2 regions of the Chromobacterium sp. HL1 genome follow, and region 2 is predicted to be linked to the other one. Evidence: riboswitches for the same ligand, from Rfam matches in the RefSeq annotation. Region 2 holds a riboswitch; the other holds the start of a gene.
What was found. A riboswitch is a leader RNA that binds a small molecule or an ion and turns the genes downstream of it on or off. The one in region 2 is predicted to bind glycine.
Positions count from the first base shown of each region.

Region 1: it holds a riboswitch for glycine, as region 2 does, so the genes downstream of both, AB1Z25_RS07765 (trimeric intracellular cation channel family protein) here and gcvT (glycine cleavage system aminomethyltransferase GcvT) in region 2, are expected to answer to the same signal.

Region 1 is NZ_CP162399.1:1,655,288-1,662,332, reverse strand. Features, by position in the region: gene AB1Z25_RS07775 (DUF3141 domain-containing protein) at 1-476, shown strand, start outside; glycine riboswitch at 613-699, shown strand; glycine riboswitch at 701-883, shown strand; gene AB1Z25_RS07770 (hypothetical protein) at 927-1,193, opposite strand; gene AB1Z25_RS07765 (trimeric intracellular cation channel family protein) at 1,203-1,817, shown strand; gene AB1Z25_RS07760 (LuxR C-terminal-related transcriptional regulator) at 1,966-2,751, opposite strand; gene AB1Z25_RS07755 (aldehyde dehydrogenase) at 2,917-4,416, shown strand; gene AB1Z25_RS07750 (APC family permease) at 4,461-5,867, shown strand; gene AB1Z25_RS07745 (aspartate aminotransferase family protein) at 5,922-7,045, shown strand, end outside.
Region 2 is NZ_CP162399.1:1,020,057-1,027,101, reverse strand. Features, by position in the region: gene AB1Z25_RS04890 (EAL domain-containing protein) at 1-106, opposite strand, end outside; gene gcvP (aminomethyl-transferring glycine dehydrogenase) at 283-3,135, opposite strand; gene gcvH (glycine cleavage system protein GcvH) at 3,259-3,645, opposite strand; gene gcvT (glycine cleavage system aminomethyltransferase GcvT) at 3,719-4,807, opposite strand; glycine riboswitch at 4,849-4,945, opposite strand; glycine riboswitch at 4,960-5,051, opposite strand; gene AB1Z25_RS04870 (dihydroxyacetone kinase family protein) at 5,297-6,979, shown strand; gene AB1Z25_RS04865 (M15 family metallopeptidase) at 7,023-7,045, opposite strand, start outside.

The DNA of each region.
Region 1 (7,045 bases), 640 kb from region 2:
CGCATGAACTGCTGGCGCTCAGCGGCGACATCGCCCCGGAACAACAGCTCAGGCTGGACCAAGCGGCCCACGCGCTGCAACTGGACACGCGCGCGCCGGCGGCGCCGGCCATCCTGCCGCCCGCCGAGCCGGCCATAGCGGCAGCCTCAACCGTTCCCGCCGCGGCCCCCGCCGCCAAGGCCAGCGCGCCCGCCAAGAAAGCGGCGCCGCCGCGCAAGCCGGCCGCCAAAGCCCCGTCCAAGCCCACCGCCGGCAAGCCCAGCGCCGCTGCCGCCAAACCCGCTCCGGCCGCCAAACCCGCCAGCAGCAAACCGGCCGCGGCCAAGCCGGCGCCCGGCAAGCCCCCGGCGGCCAAAACCGCCAAAGCGCCAGCGGGCAAAGCCAGCGTGGTCAAAGCCCCCGCAGCCCAAACCCCGGCCGCGCGCAAACCCGCCGCCGGCAAGGACGCGGCCAAGCCCAAAACGCCGAGCAACTAAGCATCAGCCAGCGCAAAAGCGCCCGGACAGCCAAACCGCCGTCCGGGCGTTTTCATGTTGATATCGCACTGCAACATTTTTGCCTCGCCCCATGTATACAGTCGTTGACTGAACAATACAGCAAACGCTAATATCCTTGCCTGCTGCGGGAGAGAGGGGCATGCGCCCCCGCCGAAGACGCAAACTCCCATAATCGCTCAGGCAACAGTACCGCAGCCCATGGATACCAGCCGATTGGAGAGAGGCCCTAAGCGCCCGTTCATCATCTGCTACGCTTCAGCCAGAGCGCGTCGGATGATGTGACCGGCCCTTAGCCGCCCACCGAAGGGGCAAGTGACACCCGGCAAGGCCCGCACACAGGCCGCGCCCGTCATCTAACTCTCAGGTAAAAGGACAAGGGGAGAGGCAATGCCGGCAGCGCCGCGCCCATGCGCGGCCCGCCGGCCGTGCTCAGAACGTGCTCACGATCTCGCGAGCAAGGACGAGACAAGGCGAAAACAGCTGAGAAAGCGGAATGTACTCGTGGTACATGAGCATTTCGAAGCGGGTTTCAACGCCGTATCGTCGCAGCGCAGCAGATCGTGCACCAGCTCTCAAGGAAAACCCGTGTTCGAAACTCTTGCCCAGGCTGCGCGCCACCTGGCATGGCCCGCCCATTGCCAACCCATTTTCCCACCCGGCTTCGCCGCTCACCTCGGCGCCAGCCTGTTTGACCATTGCAACTACATGCTTACCCTGATCTATCTGATCGCCATCACCGCGGAAGCGATGACCGGCGCGTTGGCGGCCGGCCGCCGCAATATGGACATCTTCGGCGTTACCGTCATCGCCTTCCTCACCGCCCTGGGCGGCGGCACCGTGCGCGACATCGTGCTGGGCCGCTACCCGATAGGCTGGACCCAACACCCGGAATACGTCGGCCTGGTCATCGCCGGCGGCCTGGCCGCCGTGTTCGTGGCCCGCTATATGAAACGCCTGAGCCGCGTCTTCCTGGTGCTGGACGCGCTGGGCCTGATCGCCTTCACCATCATAGGCTGCGGCGTGGCCCAGTCCATGGACTACCACCCGGTGGTGGTGGTGATGGCCGGCATGATCACCGGCATTGCCGGCGGCATCCTGCGCGACGTGCTGTGCAACCGCGTGCCGGTGGTCTTCCGCCAGGAGCTGTACGCCAGCGTCTCCTTCGCCGTGGCCCTGCTCTACCTGGGCCTGATAAAGCTGGGCGTGCCGCACGATCTCAATGTGCTGGCCAGCTTCGCCGTCGGCCTCGCCATCCGCCTGGCCGCCATCTGGCGCGAATGGCGGCTGCCGGTGTTCATGTATCGGCACGACCTGCACTGACTAAGAGCCGCTAACAAAACCGCGCAGCGTACCTGAGCCAAGGCGCGCCGACGCAGGCAGTACAAGTCGTACGATAAGGAGGCGCAACGCAGGATCAGGGGTTTTGTTAGCGGGTCTAAGCGCCTCTGTTTACCGCTGCGCTGCGGCATCAGGCTTGAATCCCCGCCAGCAGCAGAAACAAGGCCGCCTGACTGGACACGCCCAGCTTGGCGTACAGATGGCGGCGGTGCACCTTGGCGGTTTCCAGCGAAATGCCCAGCTCGCGCGCCACGCCCTTGGTGGAGTGGCCGCCGAGTATCAGCAGCGCCACCTCCACCTCCCGCTTGGTCAACGGCGAGGAGCCCTGCGCGCGCAGCGCCTCCTCCAGCTGTCGGCGGCTCTGCCTGCCCGCGTTAGCCGCCGGCTGGCGCAGCCCTTCGTCCATACGCGCGGCCAGCCGCGACAAGGGCAGCAACCAGGGCGCGAACAGATTACAAACGCCCAGTTCCTGCTCGCTGAAGCGGCGTTTGCTGCCCAGCGACAGGGACAGCACGCCCTCCGGCAACACTTGCAGAAACTGGATTTCATCCGCCACCACATTGCGCGAAAAGTAACGGCGAAAGTACTCCGTCTCCCGGAAACGGTCCGGCGCCACCTCGTCCAGCCGGTACACGCCGGCGGCCGGGCGCTTCAGCGCAAAACCGTAAAACGGGTCCAGCAGATACAGGCCGCGCCGGTAGTCGGCGAACAAATCGTCGGCGGCGTAATTGGCCGCGTGATCCGCCAGCACCCACGGCGGCGCCTCCTGGCGAAACAGCACCGCCACCCAGGTATCGAAACTCAGGCGTTCCCGTAGAAACGCGGCCAACCCTTGCCAAAAGGCCGCGTTGTCGACGCCGTCCAACAAGCGCCCCAATTGCTGGTGAAACACCAGATCCGCCACATTCAGCTGCATGCCAGCTACCCCGATCAGGTTAGTCCCGCCTTCCGCTCTAACGCTTTCGCGTGATGTCCGCCGCCAAGGCGACTGACTAGTATGGCTCCAGCCTGCGCGACAAGACCAGCCGTGATGTGAGCGCTTCCCCCACCCCGTCGCGCCGCCTGAACAGGAGTGATCGCCATGCCCATGCAGGATCTGGCCTACTGGCAAGGCCGCGCCGCCGATTTGCGCCCGCCTTGCCTCGCCTTCATCAACGGCCGCTTCGTGCCCGCCGCCGACCGGCGCACCTTCACCGACACCAGCCCCATCCATGGCCGGCCCCTGGCCGAGATCGCCCGCTGCGGCGAGGCCGATGTCGAGCGAGCGGCGCGGGCCGCCCGCGCCAGCTTCGAATCCGGCCTCTGGTCGCGCTGTCACCCGCGCCAGCGCAAGACCGTGCTGCAAAAACTGGCGGTGCTGATCCGCCGGCATGGCGACGAACTGGCGCTGCTGGACTGCCTGGACATCGGCAAGCCCATTGCCGATGCGCTCCATATCGATGTGCCGGGCGCCGCCGGCGTGTTCGACTGGTACGCCGAAGCCGCCGACAAGCTGTACGGCGAGGCCGCCCCCGGCGCCGACGACGCGCTGGCCCTGATCACCCGGGAACCGCTGGGCGTGGCGGCGGCGGTGATCCCGTGGAATTTCCCGCTGGACATGGCCGCGTGGAAGCTGGCGCCGGCGCTGATGGCCGGCAATAGCGTGATCCTGAAGCCGGCCGAGCAATCCCCGCTGTCGGCCTTACGCCTGGCCCAACTGGCCCAAGAGGCCGGCCTGCCGGACGGCGTGCTCAACGTCTTGCCGGGCTACGGCGATGAGGTGGGGCGGCCGCTGGGCCTGCACCCGGACGTGGATTGCCTGAGCTTCACCGGCTCCAGCGAAGTGGGCAAAGCCTTTCTGCGCTACGCGGCGGACTCCAATATGAAAAGAGTGGCGCTGGAGTGCGGCGGCAAAAGCCCCAATCTGGTGTTCGACGACTGCGACCTGGACGCCGCCGCCCGGCGCGCCGCCTTCGGCGTTTTCTTCAATCAGGGCCAGGTGTGCTCGGCCAACTCGCGGCTCTTGCTGCAACGCTCCATTCAAGACGTCTTCCTGGAACGCCTGCTGCGCGAGGCGGCCGCGCTGCAACCGGGCAACCCGCTGGATCCGGCCACCCGCAGCGGCTGCATCGTCGACGCCCGCCAGGCGGAGCGCATCATAGCCCACATCGACCAAGCCCGCCGCCAAGGCGCCCGCCTGCTGTGCGGCGGCGAGCGCTTCAGCCTGGACGGCGGCGACTGCTACATCCGCCCCACCGTCTTCACCGATGTCCGCCCGGACATGGCGCTGGCGCGCGAGGAAGTCTTCGGCCCGGTGTTGGCGGTGATGCCCTTCGACAGCGAAGCCGAGGCCGTGGCCATCGCCAACGACAGCCCTTACGGCTTGGCCGCCTCGGTGTGGACCCGGGACCTGTCGCGCGCCCACCGCGTGGCGCGCCGGCTACGCGCCGGCACCGTCTCGGTCAACACCGTGGACGCGCTGGACCCCGGCCTGCCGTTTGGCGGCTGCAAGCAGTCCGGCTTTGGCCGCGACCTGTCCCTACACGCCATCGACCACTACACCCACCTCAAAACCACCTGGGTGCAATGGCAAAACGAGTAGCCGCCGCCTCGCTGTCAACACAATAAGATAGTAGGAGACCCACCATGCGCACACCGCAAACCCACCTTGCTCCGCCGCCGGCCCCCGCCCTTTTTCGCGCCAGCCTGGGACTCGCCCCGCTGCTCGCCGTCGCCATCGGCCTCGTCGTATCCCAAGGCGTGATGGTGCTGATGCTGCAAGGCGCCGGCATGGCCGGCATCGGCTTTCTGATCCCGCTGAGCCTGGCCTTCCTGCTGGCGCTCTGCTACGCCGTATCCTTCTCCGAGCTGGCGCTGATGATCCCCCGCGCCGGCAGCCTCAGCAGCTACACCGAGGTGGCCCTGGGCCAGTTCCCCGCCATCCTGGCCACCTTTTCCGGCTATGTGGTGGTGGCGATGTTCGCGCTGTCGGCCGAACTCCTGCTGCTCGACCGCATCGTCAACCAGGTCTACCCCGGCGTCTTTCCCCTCAACGGCGTCGCCTACGGCGTGCTGCTGATCTTCACCCTGCTCAATCTGCTGGGCATCGATGTGTTCGCCCGCCTGCAATCGGCGCTGGCCCTGGTGATGATCGTCGCGCTGCTGGCGCTGGGCACCACCGCGCTGAGCGGCGGCGGCCCGCCGGCGCTGGCCCTGGCCGCCAACAGCGACTGGAACCCGCTGGGCGCCGGCGTGCTGACGCTGGGAGCGCTGGCGATCTGGGGCTTTGTCGGCGCGGAATTCACCTGCCCGCTGGTGGAGGAAAGCCGCCGCCCGCAACGCGACATCCCGCTGGCGATGATGCTGGGCCTCAGCGTGATCTTCATCACCATCGCCCTGTACTGCGTGGGCGCGCTCTACCACCTGCCGCGCGCCGCCCTGACCGCCACGCCGCTGCCGCACCTGCAATACGCCACCGCGCTGCTGGGCCAGGCCGGCAAGCTGACCGTGGTGGTGATCGCCTTCACCGCCACCTGCAGCACGCTCAACAGCTCCCTGGCGGCGGTGCCGCGCATGCTGTACGGCATGGCGTGCAACGGCCAGGTCTTTCCCCAGTTCAAACAGCTGAGCCGGCGCTACCGCACCCCATGGGTGGCGGTGCTCTTCGTCGCGCTGATCACCGGCGCGCCGGTGCTGCTGATGGGAGACGACCCCGACACCATAGGCCTGCTGTTGCTGGCGGCGGCCATCGCCTGGCTGCTGGCCTACATCATCTGCCACCTGGACGTGATCGCCCTGCGCCGCCGCTACCCCACGCTGGACCGCCCCTTCAAAACCCCGCTCTATCCGCTGCCGCAATGCCTGGGCATCGTCGGCATGCTGATCGCCATCTACCACGTGTCGCCCAGCCCGGACATGAGCGCCGCCATCTTCGCCAGCGCCGGCCTCGTGCTGGGCCTGGTGTCCTTGATCGCCGTCCTGTGGATCAAGCTGGTGATGCGCAAACCGCTGTTCCGCCCGGAACCGCTGGACCAGGCGCTGACCCGGCACTAGCCAAACGCCTAACGCCGGGCCTGGCCCGGCCTCATCCCCGACAAGGAGACCGTCATGACCGCTTCCACGCTCCACCGCAGCACCCTCGACTACCAGCAACTGGACGCCGCCCACCACATCAACGCCTTTCTAGATCAGAAAGCCCTGAACCAGGAAGGCCCGCGGGTGATGGCCGAGGGCCGGGGCGTGTATCTGTGGGACACCGACGGCAAGCGCTACCTGGACGGCATGTCCGGCCTGTGGTGCACCCAGGTGGGCTACGGCCGGCAGGAGCTGATTGCCGCCGCCACCCGGCAACTGCAACAGCTCAGCTACTACAATGTGTTCTTCCACACCACCCACCCGGCGGTGAACGAACTCTCCGAGCGGCTGTTCTCCCTGCTGCCCGGCGACTACCGTCACGTGATCTACACCAACTCCGGCTCCGAATCCAACGAGTTGCTGATCCGCTGCGTGCGCCGTTATTGGGACGTGATGGGCAAGCCGGACAAGAAAATCTTCATCGGCCGCCACAACGGCTACCACGGCTCCACCGTGGGCAGCGCCAGCCTGGGCGGCATGAAGTTCATGCACGAGATGGGAGACCTGCCCATCCCCGGCGTGGAGCACATCGGCGAGCCGTACTGGTTCGCCCACGGCGGCGGGCTGAGTCCGGAAGCATTTGGCCGTCAATGCGCGCAAGAGCTGGAAGACAAGATTCTGGCGCTGGGCGCCGACAAGGTGGCCGCCTTCGTGGCCGAACCCTTCCAGGGCGCCGGCGGCATGATCTTTCCGCCGGACAGCTATTGGCCGGAAATCCAGCGCATCTGCCGCCAATACGAGGTGCTGCTATGCGCCGACGAGGTGATAGGCGGCTTTGGCCGCACCGGGGAATGGTTCGCCCACCAGCATTTCAACTTTCAGCCGGACACGCTCAGCATCGCCAAGGGTCTGACCTCCGGCTACATCCCCATGGGCGGCCTGGTGCTGTCGCGCCGCATCGGCGAAACGCTGGTGGAGCAAGGCGGCGTCTTCGCCCACGGCCTGACCTACTCCGGCCACCCGGTGGCCGCCGCCGTGGCCCTGGCCAACCTGGGCGTGCTGCAAGACGAAGGACTGGTCGAGCGCGCCAGGACGGACACCGGCCCCTATCTGCAAGCCTGCCTGCGCGAGGTGTTTGGCCAACACCCGCTGGTGGG
Region 2 (7,045 bases):
TGGCGGCGATGACGTTGAAATCGGTATCCAGCACTAAATACAGGCCGGGGGCCCGTTCGAACAGCAGCTGGAAATCCGGTGCGGCAATCGCAACCTGCGCGTTCAACGCCAACGCAGCCTCCTATCAGTGGGGTTCGCGGATCAAGGGCGGCAAGACTGCCGTCATATTCCTCATTAAATATGATAGTCGTATATCCACTCAACTCCAGTGCCGTATCGACGCGTCAACGCGTAAAAAAACCCCGGCCAGGGCCGGGGTGGTTTGGCGTCCGCCTGCGCGGATCAGGCGTAGCTGTCGGTGGACGGGCAGCTGCACACCAGATTGCGGTCGCCGTATACGTCGTCGATGCGGTTGACGCTGGGCCAGAACTTGTTTTCCAGCACATAGTCCAGCGGGAAAAGACCGGTTTCGCGGCTGTACGGACGCTGCCAGTCGCCGGCGATGTCGGCCTTGCTGTGCGGCGCATTGCACAGCGGATTGTTGTCCGCCGGCCACACGCCGTTCTGCACCTGGTCGATTTCCCGACGGATAGCCGCCATCGCCGCGATGAAGCGGTCCAGCTCGACCTTGGGCTCGGACTCGGTCGGCTCAATCATCAGCGTGCCCGGCACCGGGAAGCTCATGGTCGGCGCGTGGAAGCCGTAATCCATCAGCCGCTTGGCCACGTCCACTTCGGTCACGCCGCTGGCGGCCTTGAGCGGACGCAGATCGATGATGCACTCATGAGCCACCCGGCCGTTGGCGCCGGTGTACAGCACCGGGAAATGCTCGGCCAGCCGCGTCGCCACGTAGTTGGCGGACAGCAAGGCGTTCTCCGTGGCCTGCTTCATGCCTTCCGCGCCCATCATCGCGATATACATATAGGAGATGGGCAGGATGGAGGCGGAGCCGAACGGCGCCGCCGACACCGCGGTCTGGCCCGGCTGGGCGGTGGGCACCGAGGCCACCACGTGGTTGGCGATGAAGGGCGCCAGATGCGCTTTCAGGCCAATGGGGCCCATGCCCGGGCCGCCGCCGCCGTGCGGGATGCAGAAGGTCTTGTGCAGGTTCATGTGCGACACGTCGGCGCCGATGTCGGCCGGACGGCACAAGCCCACCTGGGCGTTGAGGTTGGCGCCGTCCATATACACTTGGCCGCCGTGCTGATGGATGATCGCGCAGATTTCGCGGATAGGCTGCTCGAACACGCCGTGGGTGGACGGATAGGTGATCATCAGCGCCGCCAGCTGAGCCGAATGCTGCTCGGCCTTGGCTTTCAGATCCGCGACGTCGACGTTGCCAGCCTCGTCGCAATCCACCACCACCACCTGCATATTCATCATCTGCGCGGTGGCCGGGTTGGTGCCGTGGGCGGAGCGCGGAATCAGGCAGATATTGCGTTGGCCGTCGCCGCGCGACTCATGGTAACGGCTGATCGCCAGCAGGCCGGCGTACTCGCCCTGGGCGCCGGAATTGGGCTGCATCGAAATGATGTCGAAACCGGTGATCGCGCGCAGCTGCGTTTCCAGGCCGGCGATCATTTCCAGATAGCCCACCGTCTGTTCGCGCGGGGCGAACGGATGCATATTGGCGAACTCCGGCCAGGTGATCGGGATCATTTCGCTGGTGGCGTTCAGCTTCATGGTGCAGCTGCCCAGCGAGATCATCGAATGATTCATCGCCAGATCGCGGCTTTCCAGCTTCTTCATATAGCGCAGCATCTCGTGCTCGCTATGATGGGTGTTGAACACCGGGTGGCTCATGAAGGCGGATTCGCGCTTCAGTCCGGCCGGAATCGCGTCGGCGGCCGCGGCGTCCAGCGCGGCGATGTCGGCGCTCTTGCCGGTGAAGATTTCGATCAGACGAGCCAGATCGGCCTCGCTGGCCGCCTCGTGGAAGGCGACGCCCAGCACATTGCCGCCGGCGCGGCGCAGATTGTAGCCGGCGGCCAGCGCCGCCTGATACACCGCCTCGGCCTTGGGCGCCTCAACCTGCACCGTGTCGAAGAAGCGGTCGAACACCAGCTTGCCGCCGGCGGCCTTGACCGCGTGGGCGAAAATGGCCGCCAGGCGGTGAATGCGGGCGGCGATGCGCTTGACGCCTTCCGGACCGTGGTACACCGCGTACATGCCGGCGATATTGGCCAGCAGCACCTGGCTGGTGCAGATATTGGAGTTGGCCTTTTCGCGGCGGATATGCTGCTCGCGGGTCTGCAGCGCCATGCGCAGCGCGGTCTTGCCCTTGGCGTCCACCGACACGCCGATGATGCGGCCCGGCGCCGAGCGCTTCATCTCGTCCTTGAAGGCGAAGTAAGCGGCGTGCGGGCCGCCGAAGCCCATGGGCACGCCGAAGCGCTGGGTATTGCCGATGGCCACGTCCGCGCCCATCTCGCCCGGCGATTTCAACGCCACCAAGGCCATGATGTCGGCGGCCACCACCGCCACCGCGCCCTTGGCCTTGACCGCGGCGATGTGCGGGGTCAGGTCGATCAGGTCGCCGGCTTCGCCCGGATATTGGAACAGGGCGCCGAAGTATTCGCCCTTGCCCGCCTCTTCCGGATGGCCCTGCACCAGCTCGAAGCCGAAGTACTTGGCGCGGGTCCGCATCACGTCCAGGGTTTGCGGCAGCACGCGGCTGTCTACGAAGAACTGGCCGGACTTGGCCTTGGACACGCGGCGCGCCATCGCCATCGCCTCGGCGGCGGCGGTGGCCTCGTCCAGCAAGGAGGCGTTGGCCAGTTCCAGACCGGTCAGGTCTATCACCATTTGCTGGAAGTTCAGCAAGGCTTCGAGACGGCCCTGGGCGATCTCGGCCTGATACGGAGTGTAAGCGGTGTACCAGCCCGGGTTTTCCAGCAGATTGCGCAGGATCACCGTCGGGGTCAGCACCGGGTAATAGCCCTGGCCGATGAAGGATTTATTGACCACGTTCTTGGCGGCGACGGCCTTCAGCGCGGCCAGCGCCTCGGCTTCCGGCATCGGATCCGGCAGCTCCAGCTTGCGGTTCAGGTGAATGTCGGCCGGCAGCGTCTGCGCCACCAGTTCATCGATGGAGGCCACACCGATGGCGGCCAGCATTTGCTCGCGCTCGGCGTCGGACGGGCCGATGTGGCGGGAGATGAATTCTTTGCGGTTGAAAAGTTCGGAGAGAGACATGAGTACGGGACCTTCTGTGCTTGCCGTCCGCGCCGCGGCTTGCGCGGCCAATCGGGTGTTGCTGGATAACCGGGCGAAAAAAACGCCTCGCGGCCGATTAGGACTGCGAGGCGGTTTTCACCATCAGGCGCCAATTTCCTTGGCGTAGGCGGCGGCGTCCATCAGGGCGTCCAGGTCCGCCGGATCCGCCGGCTTGATCTTGAAGAACCAGCCGGCGCCGTAGGGCTCGCCGTTGGCCAGTTCCGGTTCGGCTTCCAGTTCCTCGTTGATGGCCAGCACTTCGCCGGCAATCGGACAGTAGATGTCGGAAGCGGCTTTCACCGACTCCACCACGCCGGCCTGCTCTTCCTTGGCGAGCTTGGCGCCCACTTTCGGCAATTCGACGAAAACGATGTCGCCCAGCAGTTCCTGCGCGTGCTCGGTAATGCCCACGGTCACGGAGCCGTCGGCTTCCAGGCGCAGCCATTCGTGGCTTTCAACGTATTTGAGTTCGGCGGGGATGTTGCTCATGAGTGTCTCCAGTCAAATCCAGGTCTTAAACGATATTCCCGGCCGCGTCGCGCGGCCTGCCCAAGCACGCCGCTCAGGCGAAAACTTTTTTGCCGTTGCGCACGAACGGCATTTTGACCACGCGCACCTCGGTCAAGGTTCCGCGCAGGTCCACCAGCGCCGTATCGCCGGTGCCGGCCGGCACGCGCGCGATCGCGATGGAGTGTTTGAGGGTGGGCGAGAAGGTGCCGCTGGTGATCACGCCCTCGCCTACGCCTTCCACCACCACTTTCAGGCCTTCGCGCAGCACGCCGCGGCCTTCCAGCACCAGGCCCACTTGCCTGGTTTTCAGGCCGGCGGCTTTCTGCGCCTCCAGCGCCTTGCGGCCGATGAAATCGCGCTCCGCCGGTTCCCAGGCGATGGTCCAGCCCATGCCGGCCTCCAGCGGGGAAACGGTTTCATCCATATCGTGGCCGTAGAGATTCATGCCGGCTTCCAGGCGCAGGGTGTCGCGCGCGCCCAGGCCTATCGGCGCCACGCCGGCGGCCTGCAGTTGCTGGAAAAAGGCCGCGGCCTCGACGCCGGGCAGCATCACTTCCAGGCCGTCTTCGCCGGTGTAGCCGGTGCGGGCGTAGAACCAATCGCCGGCGGGCTGGCCTTGGAAGGGCTTCAAGGCCTGGATGACGTCGGCGAGCTCGGGCTTGACCGCGCAGACCTTGGCGATGGCCTGCGGGCCTTGCACCGCCAGGATGGACAGATCGCGGCGCACCTTGATGTCCACGTCGAAATCCGCCTTGCGCCCTTCCATCCAGGCCAGGTCCTTGTCGGTGGTGCCGGCGTTGATCACCATGCGGTAGCCGTAGGAGGTCAGATAGACGATCAGATCGTCCACCACGGTGCCGTCGGGGGTGAGCATGCCGGAATACAGCGCCTTGCCTTCGAAGCCGAGCTTGGCCACGTCGTTGGCGATCAAGCGCTGCAGCCAGACTTTGGCGTCCGGGCCGCTGATGTCCAGCACCGTCATATGGGAAACGTCGAACATGCCGGCGTCGCTGCGCACGATCTCATGTTCCTTGAGTTGGGAGCCGTAATGGATGGGCATTTCCCAGCCGGCGAAATCGACCATCTTGGCGCCGGCGGCGATATGGGATTCAAACAGGGGGGTGCGTTTCGGGGCCGTCATCGGTGCGTCCTTAGCAAAAGCGTGTAGTGTTGCTCTATTCCCTACACCCCTCTGTCCCTGCACCTGAGATTTTCCGGCCTTGCGGCCGTTAGCCCCTTCGGTGGGCATCCGCGGATGCCGCTCTCCAGATTCGGCGAACTGGCTGCGGCCAGTCCGATGATGCAGTCCTTTTGCCTGAGCGATTGCGGGTGCGCTTGCGCCTTCGGCGGTGGCGCGGACGGCCACTCTCTCCTGCATGACGAGCCAGATTATGGTTGCTGGACCGGGGCTTGGCAAGCCGTGTTTATCTTCAACTTAAACAATGACTTAAAATATTCGAAACCGCAAAACATTGAACCGGCATTGCTTCGTTTAAGATCGATTACGAACATATTTCATTTCCTTATCGATCAAAAAATAGATGACCGCCCCATTGCGCCGGTGCTGATCGTAAGATGACATCCATCTTGACCAAGCACGATCTCTATCCGATCTGGAAAGGAAACCGCGATGCGAAAACTGATCAACGATCCGCGCCATGTGGCGCGGGAGATGCTGGAGGGCCTGGCCGACACCCTGCCCGGCCTGGCGCTGCTCGAGGAAGAAAACGTCTTGCTGCGGGCGGACCTTCCCGCCGGCGGCCTGCGCGACAAGGTGGCGCTGATTTCCGGCGGCGGCAGCGGCCACGAACCGGCCCACGCCGGCTACATCGGCCACGGCATGCTGGACGCCGCCGCGGTGGGCGACGTGTTCACCTCGCCCAGCGTAGACACCGTGCTGGCGGCGATCCGCGCCGTCGCCGGCCCCAAGGGCGTGCTGCTCATCGTCAAGAACTACACCGGCGACCGGCTCAACTTCGGCCTGGCGGCGGAACTGGCCCGCGCCGAGGGCATCGCCGTCGACAGCGTGGTGGTGGCCGACGACGTGGCGCTTCGCGACACCGTGGAGCCGGCGCGCAGGCGCGGCATCGCCGGCACGGTGCTGGTGCACAAGATCGCCGGCGCGGCGGCCGCCTCCGGCGCCGGCCTGGCCGAGGTCGCCGCCGCGGCGCGGCAGGCTGCGGAACAGGTGGCCACCATGGGCGTGGGCCTGGGCGCCTGCACGGTGCCGGCCACCGGCCGCCCGGGCTTTCAACTGGACAGCGGGGAGGCGGAACTGGGCCTGGGCATACACGGCGAAGCCGGCGTGCGCCGCGTGGCGACGCCATCGGCCGCCGATTTGTGCGCGACGCTGCTGGACGCCATCTTGCAAGACCGCGGCTGGCGTTCGGGACACAGGGTGGCGCTGCTGGTCAACGGCCTGGGCGGCACGCCGCCGATGGAGCTGGCCATCGTCGCCCGCGCCGCGCTGGCGCATCTGCGCCTGCGCGGCCTACAGGTGGAACGCGCCTGGAGCGGCAACTTCATGACCGCGCTGGAAATGCCCGGCTGCTCCTTGTCCCTGATGGCGCTGGACGATCAGCGCCTCAACTGGCTGGATCAAACCACCCTGGCGCCGGCCTGGCCCGGCTCAGGCCGTCTGCCGGCGCAACGCCAGCTGCGCGCCGCGCCGCCCCGCGACGCTTTCACGCCCTCGGCCGCCGCGGCCGATCCCCGTTTGCGCGCCGCGGCCTGGGCCGCGGCCGACGCGCTGGACGCCGCCGAGCCGCTGTTGACCGAACTGGACGGCACGGCCGGGGACGGCGATCTGGGCGTCAGCATGCAGCGCGGCGCGGCCGCGATCCGGGCCTTGCCCGACAGCGCCTGGAGCGACCCCGCCACGGCGCTGCGCGCGGTCGGCCAGGCCTTGCGCCAGGCCATTGCCGGCAGCTCCGGGCCCTTCTACTCCACCGCCCTGCTGCGCGCGGCGCGGCGGCTGGACACGACGACCCCGCCCACCCCGAAGGACTGGGCGGCCGCCTTTCTGGACGGCGTCGCCGCCGTCGCGGAACTGGGCGGCGCGCAAGTGGGCGACCGCACCATGCTGGACGCCTTGTCCCCCGCCGCCGACGCTTTCGCCTCCGCCCTGGACGCCGGACAGGCTCCGGAGACGGCCTGGCGTTCGGCGCTGACAGCGGCGGAGCGCGGCTGCGCGGCAACCGCCTCCATGCGGCCGCGCCTGGGCCGGGCCAGCTATCTGGGCGAACGGGCGCTGGGCGTGCCGGACGCGGGCGCCAGCGCCGCGCTGGTCTGGTTGAAGGCGCTGACCGGCTAGCGCCAGGCCATGGGCCGCCGCGCCCGCGCGGCGGCCCTGGCGATCAGGCCGGCCTCTCCGGCTCGG